One region of the Pseudomonas sp. NPDC087029 genome, then DNA from elsewhere that is predicted to be linked to it. Evidence: riboswitches for the same ligand, from Rfam matches in the RefSeq annotation. Region 1 holds a riboswitch; the other holds the start of a gene.
The links. A riboswitch is a leader RNA that binds a small molecule or an ion and turns the genes downstream of it on or off. The one in region 1 is predicted to bind thiamine pyrophosphate.

Region 1 (6,971 bases):
CTGGTGTTGGCCGTGACACTGATGCTGTTGCCGGTGGCCACCGAGGTGGTACCGGAAAGGTCCCAGGTGTAACGGCTGTTGCTACGCACCTGCACCGTGGCACTGCTGACCTGCACATCATCCTTCGCCACTGCCGGGCCAACCGCGATGTTCACCGTGGCCGGTACCCGCGACTCGGCGCCCTTGGCGTCGCGCGCCGAGTAGTTGAAGCTGGCGGTGAACGGCGTGGCGACCGTGGCCGGTGGGGTATAGGTCACCAGGGTGGCGTCGGTGCTGACCGAGCCTTGCCCGGAGTCCGGCTGGCTGAGGCCACTGACGGTCAAGGGCAGGTTGCGCTCGGGGTCGCTGTCGTTGGCCAGCACATTCAGCACGATCGGCTTGCCCGCCGTGGTCGCGGCCGTGTCGTTCACCGCCACCGGCGGCTGGTTGCTGGCATCGTCGCCACCGCTGTTGCTGCCGGCGCTACGGAAGGTCGGCAGGCCCACCGAGGCCATGTATTGCACGCCATCCCAACCGGGTAGCGGGGTCGGCATCACCTGGAACTGGCCAGGGTGCTCGATGTCCCAGCGCAGCAGCATCGAGGAGTCTTCATGCTGGGTGTTGTGGCAGTGCTCCATGTAGGTGCCGGCGAACTCGCGAAAGCGGATGGCCATTTCCACGTCCTGGGATGAGTCGGCGTCTGGGCCGATGCGGTAGACGTCCTTGCGTGCCCATTTTTCCCACTCCGGCGGCGCCTTGCCGTCGCGGCTGAGTATCACCCCTTCCTCGAAGTGCACGTGCACCGGATGGCTCCAGCCATTGCCGCCGTTCTTGATCTTCCACACTTCCAGGGTGCCGTCGCCGCTGAAGCCGCCATCGGTGGCTTCGCTCGAGAGCTTCGCCGCGGCGGTGATGCGCCGGGGGTCCATGCTGTAGCCAAAACCGCCGTCGGTCTTGATGGTCCAGGGCGCGCTGTCGGTGCCGTCGGAGCGGCCGAAGATGAACTCGCGGTGGCGGGCGGCCTTGAGCCTGTCCTTGTCGGCAGCAGCGTTGCGGTCGATGGTCAGCGGGATCATCTTCAGGCCCTCGGCCTTGCCCGGCTTGGCCGGCTCGTAGGCACTGGGGTCCATGGCCAGGTCCTGGCCGCTGTAGGGCTGTACCCACAACTGCATGAACTTGCCGACCACCGGGTCGCCCTTGTCCCATTCAGGCCCGTTGCTGGTCTGCTTGATCACCGCCTTGTACTTCTCGGAGAGCACATCGGCCAGCGAAATCACCTGCTTCGGGCCTTTGCCGGTGTCGTGCTCCATCAGGTTGACGAAGTACAGCTTGTCGCCCGGTTGGATGCCGTGCTTGGCGAAGTTGATGATGATGTCGTAGCGCTCGGCGATGCCTTGCAGGGGCAGGATGGCGTTGTTGTCCTGCAGGTTGCCGTCGCCGTTGAGGTCCATGCTGCCGTCGAACGGGATGGCGTGTTCCATGATGTTGCCGTCGTTGGCGATCAGGTGGAACGGCACCCGCGCATAGGACAGGTTGGCGCCAGGCGGCCCCTTGAATTCGCCACTGTTGCCGGCGATTTCACGCACCACGGCAAACTTGAAGTAGCGCGACACCGAGCCGTTGAGGATGCGAAAGCGGTAGCTGCGCGCGCGCACCTTGAGTTTGGGCTGGTACTGCCAGTTGACCAGGATCTGGTCGCCGAGAAAGCCATCGGTGTTGAACGGGTTGAACCACAGCTGGCCGTTCTGATCCCAGGCCTTGTCGGCCACCACCAGGTTGACGTCGTAGTCGCGGTTGCCCCAGGGCATGCCGGCGCCGCTGGGAAAGCGCAGGTTGACGCCGTCCTGCAGGGCTTCGTTGCCACGGTCCAGGGCACTGTAGTAGTTCATCATCGCCGCGTTGCCCTTGTAGACGTTCTGTGCGGTGAAATCCAGCATGTGGTCGTGGAACCAGTGAGTGCTCATGGTTTCGCGCCAGTCGCCACGAATCTTGATGCTGCCGTTTTCGCACGTCTTGATGCCGGGCGCGGCATCATTGACATACAGGGTTTCGCCGGGCGCGCAAGGGAAGGCCGCGCGGGGGTCCTGGGCGCGGCTGTTGATGGTGTCGTAGCCCGCCAGCTGCACCGGCCAGCGGTAGTCGTAATACTGGCCGGGGAAGAAGTAGGCGTTGGCAAACCCATCGCTCTCGGCCGGGGAATGGCCGTTGTGCTCGTGGGTGGAGAGGGTGTGCAGGCCGAAACCTGCGTTGGCCGCCGGGTCGATCGGCAGCGCGTTGTAGTGGCGCATGAGGACCGGCTGGCCATAGCGCACCATCAGCAGCTTGGGTGGGAAGGTGCCGTCGAAGGTCCACAGCGACTTGTGGTTCTGCTGCGGAAAGTTGGGGTGAAAGCGTGGGTCGATGCCCTTGGTGGTGCCGATGGTGGTGGGGATATCGGAGGTTTGGTAATACAGCCCGCCCGGCCCGAACTCGCCCACGGCATAGTTGTGCAGCTGCTTGCGATCACGCAGCCCCTGGTTGATGCGGGCACCGGCCTGCGCGGTCTTGAACGCCGCCTGGGGGTAGAACTCGTTCCAGCGTTGGTGCGACCAGCCTTTTCCGGGTGGCCGGCCTTCGGCCGGCGAGCCCACCGAGTTACGGTTGAGAAACAACTCGATCTGCGCCTTCCACGGGTTGCGGTCGAGCACGTTGGCGTATTGGCTCGGGAAGGGGTACAGGCCCGGTTGCTTGAGGAAGGCTTCCAGGGCGTTACCGTTCGGGCTGCTGCGGGCGATTACATCCGGGTCCTGGGCGGGCGCCGCGCCCAGGGTCGGCACCGGGAACGTCAAACTCGGTGGCGGCAGGGCGGGGTCGAGGCGTTCCGGGCCGAACTCTTCGAACAGCAGCAGTAGCTGGGTGAACGGCTGGGCGCCAAACAGCGGGCTGGGCTTGCCGTTGGTGGGATAGTTGCGGGAGGTTTGCAGCGCGGGTGGCAGCACGTTGTCGACACGGTTGCTGGCGCGGTCGCCGTAGGCGCCGTTCTGGAGTTCCAGCGAACCCTCGTTGGCCTCGGGCAGGGTGAAGAGCTTGAGCAGGGCCGGGTTGGGGTCGGTGGGTTGGTCGTCGTAGTGCGAAGGGTCCGTAGGCGCGGGCTCGCTCACGTCGTCCAGCGAAGAGGCCCTGGCGCAACCCAGGCCCAGGCTGATCACCAGTGCCGCGGCTGCAGTCGATTTGAAGGCGTGGTGCGTGCTGTGGAAGGTGGCATGTCTTTTCATTGCCGGATGCCTCATTCGCAACGTAATGGCTAAGTGCCATCAATGGCGTATTGCCCCTTTCCAAGGGCTTGAGCAACGGCTGTGCCAATTGCGATGTCGGTAATGCTTTGTCATACAAAACCAGGCAAAACCTCAGGCGCACCAAACAATGGGGTGTCAACGATTGGGGATTGGCCCCCGCAAATGGGGTGGGCGAGGCCCAGTTTCGGTGGGCCCTTAGCCATTTTTGAAACAGGGGCAGAGGGAAATGATGCTTGGCGCGCTGGCCAACCTGCTGTATATCTGCTGGCCACCAAGGGGAGCCCGGCAGAGGGCTGAGAAACCGCTGACAAGCGCGGTGACCCTTCGAACCTGATCCGGATCATGCCGGCGAAGGGATGGGACTGCCGACCTGCCTTTTTGCCGGCCTCACTGCGAGGCCGCTTCATGCCCAACCCGAACGGTCTCGCTGTCACCCCCATGGAGGACAGCATCTTGACCGAACGCTTCAGCGAAACCCTGCGTCGCCAGAACCAGCCAACCTGGTCGGCCGCCGTTGGCCACCGCTTCGTCACCGAGCTTTGCGACGGCAGCGTGGCCGACCCGATCATGGTCCGCTACCTGGTCCAGGACCACCGCTTCATCGACAGCTTCGTGACCCTGCTCGGCGCCGCCATCGCCACGGCCGACACCTTCGACGCACGCCTGCGCCTGGGCCGCTTCGCCGGCATGATCTGCAGCGACGAGAACACCTACTTCCTGCGCGCCTTCGAGGCCCTGGACGTGAGCCCGGCGCAACGCACCGAGCCGAAGGACACTGTGCCCACCGCAGGCTTCAAGGCGATCATGCGCGAAGCGGCCGCCACCCGTTCCTACGCCGCCGCTCTGGCTGTGCTCAACGTCGCCGAAGGGCTGTACCTGGACTGGGCACTCAAGGCGCCCAAGCCGCTGCCGGCCAATTTCGTCCACGCCGAATGGATCACCCTGCACGACAACCCGGCGTTTGCCGATTTCGTCGCCTTCCTGCAAGCGGAACTGGACCGGGTGGGCCCACAGGAAGCTGAACTGAGCCGCGATTTCTACGCGCGCAGCGTGGCGCTGGAACTGGCCTTCTTCGACGCCATCTACGAGGAGCACGCTTGACCATGGATATCTTTGCACGCCTGAAAGCGGCCGCCGCGCCGCAATGGGCCAGCTACGTCGACCACGATTTCGTCCGCCAGATGGGCGAGGGCACCTTGCCGGAAGCGGCGTTCCGTACCTACCTGGTGCAGGATTACCTGTTCCTCATCCAGTTCGCCCGGGCCTGGGCGCTGGCCGCCTACAAAAGCCGCCTGCCCGCCGATATCCGCGCCGCCCAGGCCGGCCTTGCGGCCATCCTCGATGAAACCGAACTGCACCTGCGCCTGTGCGCCCGCTGGGGGCTGACCCAGGCCGATATCCAAGCGGCGCCGGAGCACCAGGCCACCGTCGCCTATACCCGCTACGTGCTGGACTGCGGCGCCGCGGGCGATCTGCTCGAACTGCACGTGGCGCTGGCGCCCTGCGTGATCGGCTACGCAGAAATCGGCCAGGCCCTGACCGAGCAGATCGGCGACCTGGGCAACCACCCCTACCGCGAATGGATTGGCGAGTATGCCGGCGAGGCATACCAGGGCGTGGCCGCTGCAGCCCGCAAGCACCTCGATGAGCTGGCAGCGCGGAGCATGACCGAGCAGCGCTTCGTCGACCTGGCCGCGATTTTCGGCCAGGCATCGCGCCTGGAAGCGGACTTCTGGCAGATGGGCCTGGACCACAGCTGATGTAATGCCTGGGCTGCACCTATGCTTTGAGCACTCGATGGACAAGCCAGGGAGAAACCTGATGGCCACAGTGCTCATTGCCGACGCCATGCCGATCGTGCGCAGCGCGTTGCGCAGCCTGTTGGCGGACATGGGGCATGGGGATGTGCAGGAAGCGGCCGACGTGCCCACGGCACTGACCCTGGCACGGCAGTGCAACCCGCACCTGGTGATCCTGGAACTCGCCTTGCCCGGGCCAGGCGGCCTGGATTTGCTGCGCCGCCTGCGCGCCCGCGATGCCAGCCACAAGGTGCTGGTCTACAGCCAGCAGAACCCGGCGCACTTCGCGCCGCTGTGCTTCAAGGCCGGCGCCAGTGGTTTCGTCGGCAAGCACGAGGAGGTGGCCAGCCTGCGCAAGGCGATCGCCGATGTCTTGGCCGGCCGCGGCCATTTTGCCCGCGAGTACATGCAGCCGGGCGGCAGCAGCGAGCTGGACAACCTCACACCCCGCGAGTCGGCGGTGTTGCAGTTGATCGCCGAAGGGCGCTCGAACCTGCGCATTGCCGAACAGCTGCGCATCAGCTTCAAGACCGTCAGCACCTACAAGGCGCACCTGTTGGAAAAGCTCCACGTCAGCTCCAATGTGGAGCTGGCCGAAATTGCCCGGCGCAACGGCCTGGTGGCGGGCCAGCAGGCCGGCGGGGCGACGACCGCCGAGGCGCTTCCGGCGGAGTTGGGCCTGTTGCGCAACCTGGTGGATGCCGCGCCCAACCCCATGTTCGTGCGCACCACCGAGGGCCGGCTGCTGTTTTGCAACCAGCCTTTTCTCGATTACTACCGCCTCACGGCCGAAGAAGCCTTGGGCTCGGGGTTCGCCGAGGCCCGCTGGTTTTCCCCGGCCGTGCGCAAGACCTTGCCCGAAGGCTTCGCCCGCATTGCCCTCGAAGGTGCGCCGTTGGCCCTCACCACACGGGTAGAGATTTTTGGCCAAGCCCGGGTGATTCACTACTGGATGGTGCCGTACCGCGACAGCCAGGGGCATGCCTGCGGCGTGCTGGGCGGTTTGCAGGACATCACCGACAGCGAAGGGCAACTGGTGACGTTGCGCGACCAATGGCTCGCGGCCCAGGCCCAGGCAAAGCAACAGGCAGATTTCTATCGCGCGTCACTGAGCGAGCTGGCGCAGAACGTTGCTGCACTGGCCTTGCATCCCGCTACCCCTGGGCTGTCCAGCCTCACCAACCGCCTGCAGCGGCTGCAGCGTCAGGAGCATGCCGGTACGCCGCATGCGCAGGTCTGTGACCTGCCAGCGTTCATCGGCCGCTGCCTCATCGGCCACCCACAGTCACTGTTGGCCGTGCGGCGCATCGATACCCAACGCGTGTGGTTGGACACCGAAGCCTTCAGCGACTGGATGAACACAGCCATCGGCCTGTTTCGGATCGACGCCGAGAACCCGGCCTGGATCTACCTGGACATGTGCGTGCGTGGCCAGGGCCAGGTTCAGGCGCGGCTGGAGCTGACCGGGCAAGCCGGGCCGCAGAGCGTCATCGACTTCAACCATTGCCAGCGCGTGGCGCAGTACCTGCAGGGCAACTTCGCCCACGGCTGTCATGAACAGCAGCTGGCGCTCGAGCTGGAACTGAACCTGCCCCAGGCGGGCGGCATTGAGGAACAACTCTGATGGCGGCTTCAGGAGGACTCTGAGTTCTTTCCCGCCAGGGCTCCAATAGCCTGTGTGCAACTCGAAACCTTTCAGGAGTTGCCACCATGATCCGCCATTCGCACCGCTCCACCCACTGCCGCCCGGGCGTACTTTGTGCGCTGGCCCTGGCCGTGTGCCTCGAAGCTGGCCTGGCCCTGGCCGAACCTGCCGCTACCGCGCAACCTTCGCCGCCACCAAGCCCGGCAGCCCAGCCGCTGGTGCTGCAGGCCCATGCACGCCTGCTCGACGGTGACCTCGGTGGCGCCCAGGCGC
Region 2 (6,971 bases), on a different contig from region 1:
ACGAGGTCTACACCATCGCGCCCTATTCCATGGGCCACGTGGAGCTCAAGATCCCCTACCCGCGCCTGAACGGCGTGCTCAAGCCTGAACTGTTTCCCGGCCGCGGCTGAGGCTCAGTAGCGCATGCAGCCCACCTGCCAGCAGCAGTGCTGGCAGGGTCGCACCCAGCGACGGCGCCTGCGCGGCGATCAGGTGATAGACCGCAACACCCACCACCCAGGCCAGCAGCGCCTGCCAGTGCAGCCCGTCGATCTGTGCCGGGGCACGGCGGCGGCGCACCAGGTAATGGTCCACCAGCACCACGCCGAACAGCGGCGCGAACACCGAACCGATCAGCAGCAGGAAGTTCTCGTACTGCGCCAGCGGCGCCAGCAGCGCGATCAAGGTGCACAGCACGCCGATGGCCAGGGCCAGGTGCTCGATCTTCACCGGCACCAGCAAGCCGCTGGAAACGGCAGCCGAATGGATATCGGCAAAGGCCTTTTCCGACTCGTCCAGCAGAATCAGCAGCAACGGGATGCCCATGCCGGCGCCCGCCAGGGCCAGCAACAAGGCATTGACCTCGCCGCTCGGGGCAAAGGCCAGGGTGTAGGCCACGCCCAGGCTCATCAGCCAGGTATTGCCGATGAAGTAGCCCAGCACGGTGCCGCCGAACACGCGCTTGGCACTGCTGGCAAAACGCGAGTAGTCGGCGATCAGCGGCAGCCACGACAGCGGCATGGCGATGACGATGTCAAAGCCCACGGCCAGCGACATCGAACCATCGCCACCGAGGTTCCACAATTGGGCCAGGTCGGCCTTGGCGAACAGGTTCCAGGTCAGCCACAGGCAAGCGCCCATCAGCACCCAGATGCCCCACTTGCGCAGGATCTTGCGCACGAAGGCCAATGGCCCGCTGACCGCCAGCAGGGTGGCCAGGCCGCCGAAGCACAGGGTCCAGAGCATCGGGCTGTTCCACAGGCTGTGTTCGCCGAAGGTGCGCGCGCCCAGCAGGCTGGCGGCGTCACGCATGACGATGATTTCGAACGCGCCCCAGCCCACCAGTTGCAGCAGGTTGAGCAGCGCCGGCAGGCGCGCGCCGTGGCGGCCCAGGCTCAGGCGCAGGGTGGCCATGGCCGAGAGGCCGGTGTCACTGCCGATCACGCCGGCGGCGCCCAGCAGCAGTACGCCCACGCCCGTGCCCAGGGCGATGGCCAGCACCGCGCCGGCCAGGCCCAGGCCGGGGGCGAGCATGGCGCCCACTTGCAGGACCATCAGGCCGATGCCGAGGGAGAACCATAGGGAGAACAGGTCGCGGGCGCCGAACGGGCGCTGGCTGGAAGGGACCGGATGGTCAGGGGAAAAATGGCTGGGGGTGGTCATGCTGATTCGTGCTCGCCAGAAAAAGTATTGAGGCCAATCGCCGGCAAGCCGGCTCCCACAGAAGGGTGTGGGAGCCGGCTTGCCGGCGATGCGGTGCGCCGCGCGCACTGCCCGATTGTTGTTGTCAAACCTTGTGGTACAGCTGGCTGCCTTCCTGGCGGAACCGCTCGGCCTGCTCGCGCATGCCATCCTCGACCGCCACGTCCACCGCCTCGATGCGCTGGTTGGCGGCGTATTCACGCACTTCCTGGGTGATCTTCATCGAGCAGAACTTCGGCCCGCACATCGAGCAGAAGTGCGCGACCTTGGCCGATTCCTTGGGCAGCGTCTCGTCGTGGAAGGCCCGTGCGGTGTCCGGGTCCAGGCCCAGGTTGAACTGGTCTTCCCAGCGGAATTCGAAGCGCGCCTTGGACAGCGCGTTGTCACGAATCTGCGCGCCCGGGTGGCCCTTGGCAAGGTCGGCGGCGTGGGCGGCGATCTTGTAGGTGATGATGCCGGTCTTGACGTCGTCCTTGTTCGGCAGGCCCAGGTGCTCCTTGGGCGTGACGTAGCAGAGCATGGCGCAACCGAACCAGCCGATCATCGCCGCGCCGATGCCCGAGGTGATGTGGTCGTAGCCCGGGGCGATGTCGGTGGTCAGCGGGCCGAGGGTGTAGAACGGCGCCTCGTCGCAGCACTCCAGCTGCTTGTCCATGTTCTCCTTGATCAGCTGCATCGGCACGTGGCCCGGGCCTTCGATCATGCACTGCACGTCGTGCTTCCAGGCGATCTTGGTCAGCTCGCCGAGGGTTTCCAGCTCACCGAACTGGGCCGCGTCGTTGGCGTCGGCGATCGAGCCCGGGCGCAGGCCGTCGCCCAGCGAGAAGCTGACGTCGTAGGCCTTCATGATTTCGCAGATCTCGTCGAAATGCGTGTACAGGAAGTTCTCCTGGTGATGCGCCAGGCACCACTTGGCCATGATCGAGCCGCCGCGGCTGACGATGCCGGTCACCCGCTTGGCGGTCAGCGGCACGTAGCGCAGCAGCACGCCGGCGTGGATGGTGAAGTAGTCCACGCCCTGCTCGGCCTGTTCGATCAAGGTGTCGCGGAACAGCTCCCAGGTCAGGTCCTCGGCGATGCCGCCGACCTTTTCCAGCGCCTGGTAGATCGGCACGGTGCCGATCGGCACTGGCGAGTTGCGGATGATCCACTCGCGGGTTTCGTGGATGTGCTTGCCGGTGGACAGGTCCATGACCGTGTCCGAACCCCAGCGGATGCCCCAGGTCAGCTTGGCCACTTCTTCCTCGATCGAGGAACCCAGCGCGCTGTTGCCGATATTGCCGTTGATCTTCACCAGGAAGTTGCGGCCGATGATCATCGGCTCCAGCTCCGGGTGGTTGATGTTGGCCGGGATGATCGCGCGGCCGCGGGCGATTTCCTCGCGCACGAATTCGGCAGTGATTTCTTTCGGGATGCTCGCGCCGAAGCTGTGGCCGGCGTGCTGCTGGCTGAGCAGGCCGGCGGCGCGGGCCTCCTGCAGCTTCATGTTCTCGCGGATGGCGACGTATTCCATCTCGGCGGTGATGATGCCCTGGCGCGCGTAGTGCATCTGCGTGACGTTGGCGCCGGCCTTGGCCCGGCGCGGGTTGCGCACGTGGGCGAAGCGCAGCTTGGCCAGTTCGGTATCGTTCAGGCGCTGCTGGCCGAAGTTGGAGCTCAGGCCGGCCAGGCGCTCGGTGTCGCCGCGGGCGTCGATCCAGGCCGAGCGCACATCGGCCAGGCCTTTGCGCACGTCGATGATGACATTGGGGTCGGTGTACGGGCCGGAGGTGTCGTAGACCAGCACCGGCGCGTTGCTTTCGCCGCCGAAGTCGGTGGGCGTGTCGTGCAGGCTGATTTCGCGCATGGGCACGCGGATGTCCGGGCGCGAGCCTTCGACATACACTTTGCGCGAACGCGGGAAGGGTTGCACCGACTGCTGGTCGACTTGCGCCGACTCGCTGAGGTTGATCGTTTTTTCTTGTTTGCTCATCACAGGCTCTCCAGACGTCTTCCTTGCGGGTGGAATGTCGGGGAGAACCTGAAAGACGCGAACGCACCCCTTGACGGGTGTGCAGTGCCGGATGGAGGGGTGCCTTGAGCTGCATGCAGCTGCGACATTCCCGGACCTGGCACAAGAGGCTCCCCGGGAAGGCGAGCAATCTTGTTCCCTACGCAGGCGCTAACCTGATCAGGTTCAACGGGATCCGCACCTCTGCGATCTCAGCCTTTGCTTCAAGGCACCCCGACAAGAACATGCGCAGTCTAGACTGGAGTGGTCGGCTAAGCCAAGCGGGTAAAACGTAGCGATGATGAAAGGCGCACTCGGCGATTGTTGCCGACTGCTCACGGCACTACACTGGCCCGTCATTCGATACTCAACAGTTCAGAAATTACAATTTCGTACAAGGATTGCCTCTTATGCTGCGCAAACTCTCACTGGCGATTGCCGTGTCTTGTGCGTCCAACGGAGTGGTCTGGGCAGCGGATGTGCCCACGACGGTGAAGACCGATCTGGTCAGCGTCTACCAGGAAGCGGTAGACAACAACGCCGATCTTGCTGCCGCCCGCGCCGATTATGGCGCCCGCCGCGAAGTGGTGCCCCAGGCCCGCGCCGGCCTGCTGCCGAACCTCTCGGCCGGTGCCGAGATGCTCAGCACGCGCACCAAGCTCGACGAGCCGTCGACCACCAGCAACCGCAGTGGCAACTCGTGGAACGCCACCCTTTCGCAGCCGATCTTCCGCGCCGACCGCTGGTTCCAGCTGCAGGCAGCCGAGGCGGTCAACGAGCAGGCGGCGCTGGAGCTGTCGGCGACCGAGCAGAACCTGATCCTGCAGACCGCGCAAAACTACTTCGCGGTGCTGCGCGCCCAGGACAACCTGGCCGCGACCAAGGCCGAGGAGGCCGCCTTCAAGCGCCAGCTCGACCAGTCCAATGAACGTTTCGATGTCGGCCTTTCCGACAAGACCGACGTGCTGCAGTCCCAGGCCAGCTACGACACCGCGCGCGCCAACCGGATCATCGCCGAGCGCCAGGTGCAGGATGCCTTCGAGGCGCTGGTCACGCTGACCAACCGCGAGTACAGCTCGATCCAGGGTGTGGTCCACACCTTGCCGATCCAGGTGCCGACCCCCAACGACGCCAAGGCCTGGGTGGAAACCGCCGGGCGCCAGAACCTCAACCTGCTGGCCACCAACCATGCCGTCGACGCCGCCGAGGAAACCTTGCGCCAGCGCAAGGCCGGGCACGCGCCGACCCTCGATGCGGTGGCCCGCTACGAGAAAGGCGACAACGACAACTTCGGCTTCAACAACCCCTCGCCCTTCCCCGGCCAGCGCTATGGCGGCGACGTTGAGCAGACCAGCATCGGCCTGCAGCTGAATATCCCGATCTACAGCGGCGGCCTGATCAGCTCGCAGGTGCGCGAGGCCTACCAGCGCCTGAGCCAGAGCGAGCAGCAGCGCGAAAGCCTGCGCCGCCAGGTGGTGGAGAACACCCGCAACCTGCACCGCGCCGTGAACACCGACGTGGAACAGGTGCAGGCACGCAAGCAATCGATCATTTCCAACCAGAGCGCGCTGGAAGCGACCGAAATCGGCTACCAGGTCGGTACCCGCAATATCGTCGACGTGCTCGATGCCCAGCGCCAGCTGTACACGTCGGTGCGCGACTACAACAACAGCCGCTATGACTACATCCTCGACAACCTGAGCCTGAAGCAGGCCGCCGGCACCCTGAGCCCGCAGGATTTGATCGACCTCAAGCGCTACCTGAAGGCTGACTACAACCCGGACAAGGACTTCCTGCCACCGGACCTGGCAGCCGCTGCCGCCAAGAACTTCGAGCGCAAACCCTAAGCTGCCGGCTCGGCCCTGAAGGGGCGTCTCTTCAGGGCTTGCCTAGCATTTCTGACAGTTACGCAGCTTTGCACTTCCTCCTACATTCGCCGAAAGCGTTCGCCAACATCGGCCAATGAGGATGGAAAGAACATGAACTGCAAGCAGAACCAGTAGAACCCGGACTTCATCTACCTGAACAAGACCGGCGAGGTCGGCACCGTCAGCCTCGCGCCGGGATCCAAGGACTTGCTGCTCCTTACCGGCAACTCGGCCTTGGAGGACAGCGCCTTCACCGTGACAAGCCTGGATCGCGAAAAACAGGAAACCCTGCTGGCCACGCACTATTTCGAGCCAGGTGACGAGCTGTTCTTCGGGCTATCGGCCCAACCCCGCCAAGACGGCACCCTGTTCCTCGCCGGCGCGCTGTGGGGCGATGATCTCTACCCGGCGTTTGCAAGGCTCAAATCGACCGGCTCGCTGGACACCTCGTTTGGTGACTCTGGCACCAAGGTCCTGCGTGACCTGGCATCGAGGCAGGCTACCCCGGCCAGAGCCTTGAGCGTCCAGACAACGGCGATGGCAAGCTACGCAGCACCCTCGTCCACCTCCCACATCACCCTGCCGGGCGGTGGCTACCTGGTCGCGTCGGCAGAAACCGGTTACTTGCTGCGCCTCAAGGAAAACGGCGACCTCGACTGCAGCTTCGGCGATGGCGGCAAGCTCAAACCAGCGCCACAAGGCGCCGAGGGCTTCGAACTGACCAATGCTGCGCTGCGCAGCGAAGACGTGATCGTGGTCATCGGCAATGCTGGCGCCAAGGGCATCATTGCCACCTACGACATGTCCGGCAGGCCGATCGATGGTTTCAACGGCAAGGGAGTGGTGACGCTCGAGCATGAAGACAGCGTGAACCTGATGAACCTGACCTTCTCGCCCGACCAGCGCGCGGTGACGGTCGTTGGCATGACTCACGTGAATGGCCAGCGAAGGGCGCTGGTGGCGCGGCTCGATGCCCTCGATGGCAGCCTCGATGCGGGCTTCAACAACGGCCGCCCCTTCCACCTCGAGCTCAAAGGCTACGAGACCTCGTTCCTGCAGGTGGCCTCGCGACTGAACAAGCGCCAGGAGGAGCGAATCTACGCTGTCGGTGGCGTCATTGCCTTCCCCACTCCAGGTTTCGTCGCTGCCGCTTTCGACCAGCATGGCCTGGTGCAGGAAGAATTCCCGGAAGGCGTGGTAATCGGCAAAGAAACTACACTGGCAAACAGCATGCTGTTGCTGCAGGACCCTCCCCGCCTGGTAGTCGGCGGAGGGATCCGCATGAAAGACAGCAATGACTTCCAGGGCTTCGTGGCCCTCTATCCACTCAGCCTGTGACAAGCCGCCCCAGGGCGTCCAGCAACCGCTGCAGCGCCCCCTGATTACGCTGCATCACCGCCTGCCCGGCCGCGCCCATGCGCCGGGCATCCTGCGGCAGCTCGATGAGCCGCCGCACGGCCTCTGCCAAGCCATCGGCATCATCCACCTGCTGCAGGGCGCCTGCCTCGCGCAGCATCGCGCTGATCTCCAGGAAGTTGAACACGTGCGGCCCCATGATCACTGGCAACGCCAAAGCCGCAGGCTCGAGCGGGTTGTGCCCGCCGGTGGCGACCAGGCTGCCGCCGACGAAGGCGATGTCGGCCAGCGCATACAGGAACAGCAACTCGCCCATGGTGTCGCCCAGCAGCACCTGGGTCTGGGCGTCGACCGCC

Region 2: it holds a riboswitch for thiamine pyrophosphate, as region 1 does, so the genes downstream of both, thiC (phosphomethylpyrimidine synthase ThiC) here and ACIPG5_RS16895 (TenA family protein) in region 1, are expected to answer to the same signal.

Annotation. Positions count from the first base shown of each region.
Region 1 is NZ_JBIVAB010000010.1:34,316-41,286, forward strand. Features, by position in the region: gene ACIPG5_RS16890 (Ig-like domain-containing protein) at 1-3,233, opposite strand, end outside; TPP riboswitch at 3,519-3,628, shown strand; gene ACIPG5_RS16895 (TenA family protein) at 3,708-4,355, shown strand; gene tenA (thiaminase II) at 4,358-5,014, shown strand; gene ACIPG5_RS16905 (response regulator) at 5,076-6,677, shown strand; gene ACIPG5_RS16910 (hypothetical protein) at 6,764-6,971, shown strand, end outside.
Region 2 is NZ_JBIVAB010000002.1:156,339-163,309, forward strand. Features, by position in the region: gene ACIPG5_RS04165 (RsiV family protein) at 1-110, shown strand, start outside; gene cytX (putative hydroxymethylpyrimidine transporter CytX) at 79-1,362, opposite strand; gene thiC (phosphomethylpyrimidine synthase ThiC) at 1,487-3,373, opposite strand; TPP riboswitch at 3,532-3,638, opposite strand; gene ACIPG5_RS04180 (TolC family outer membrane protein) at 3,802-5,238, shown strand; gene ACIPG5_RS04185 (hypothetical protein) at 5,467-6,597, shown strand; gene waaA (lipid IV(A) 3-deoxy-D-manno-octulosonic acid transferase) at 6,587-6,971, opposite strand, start outside.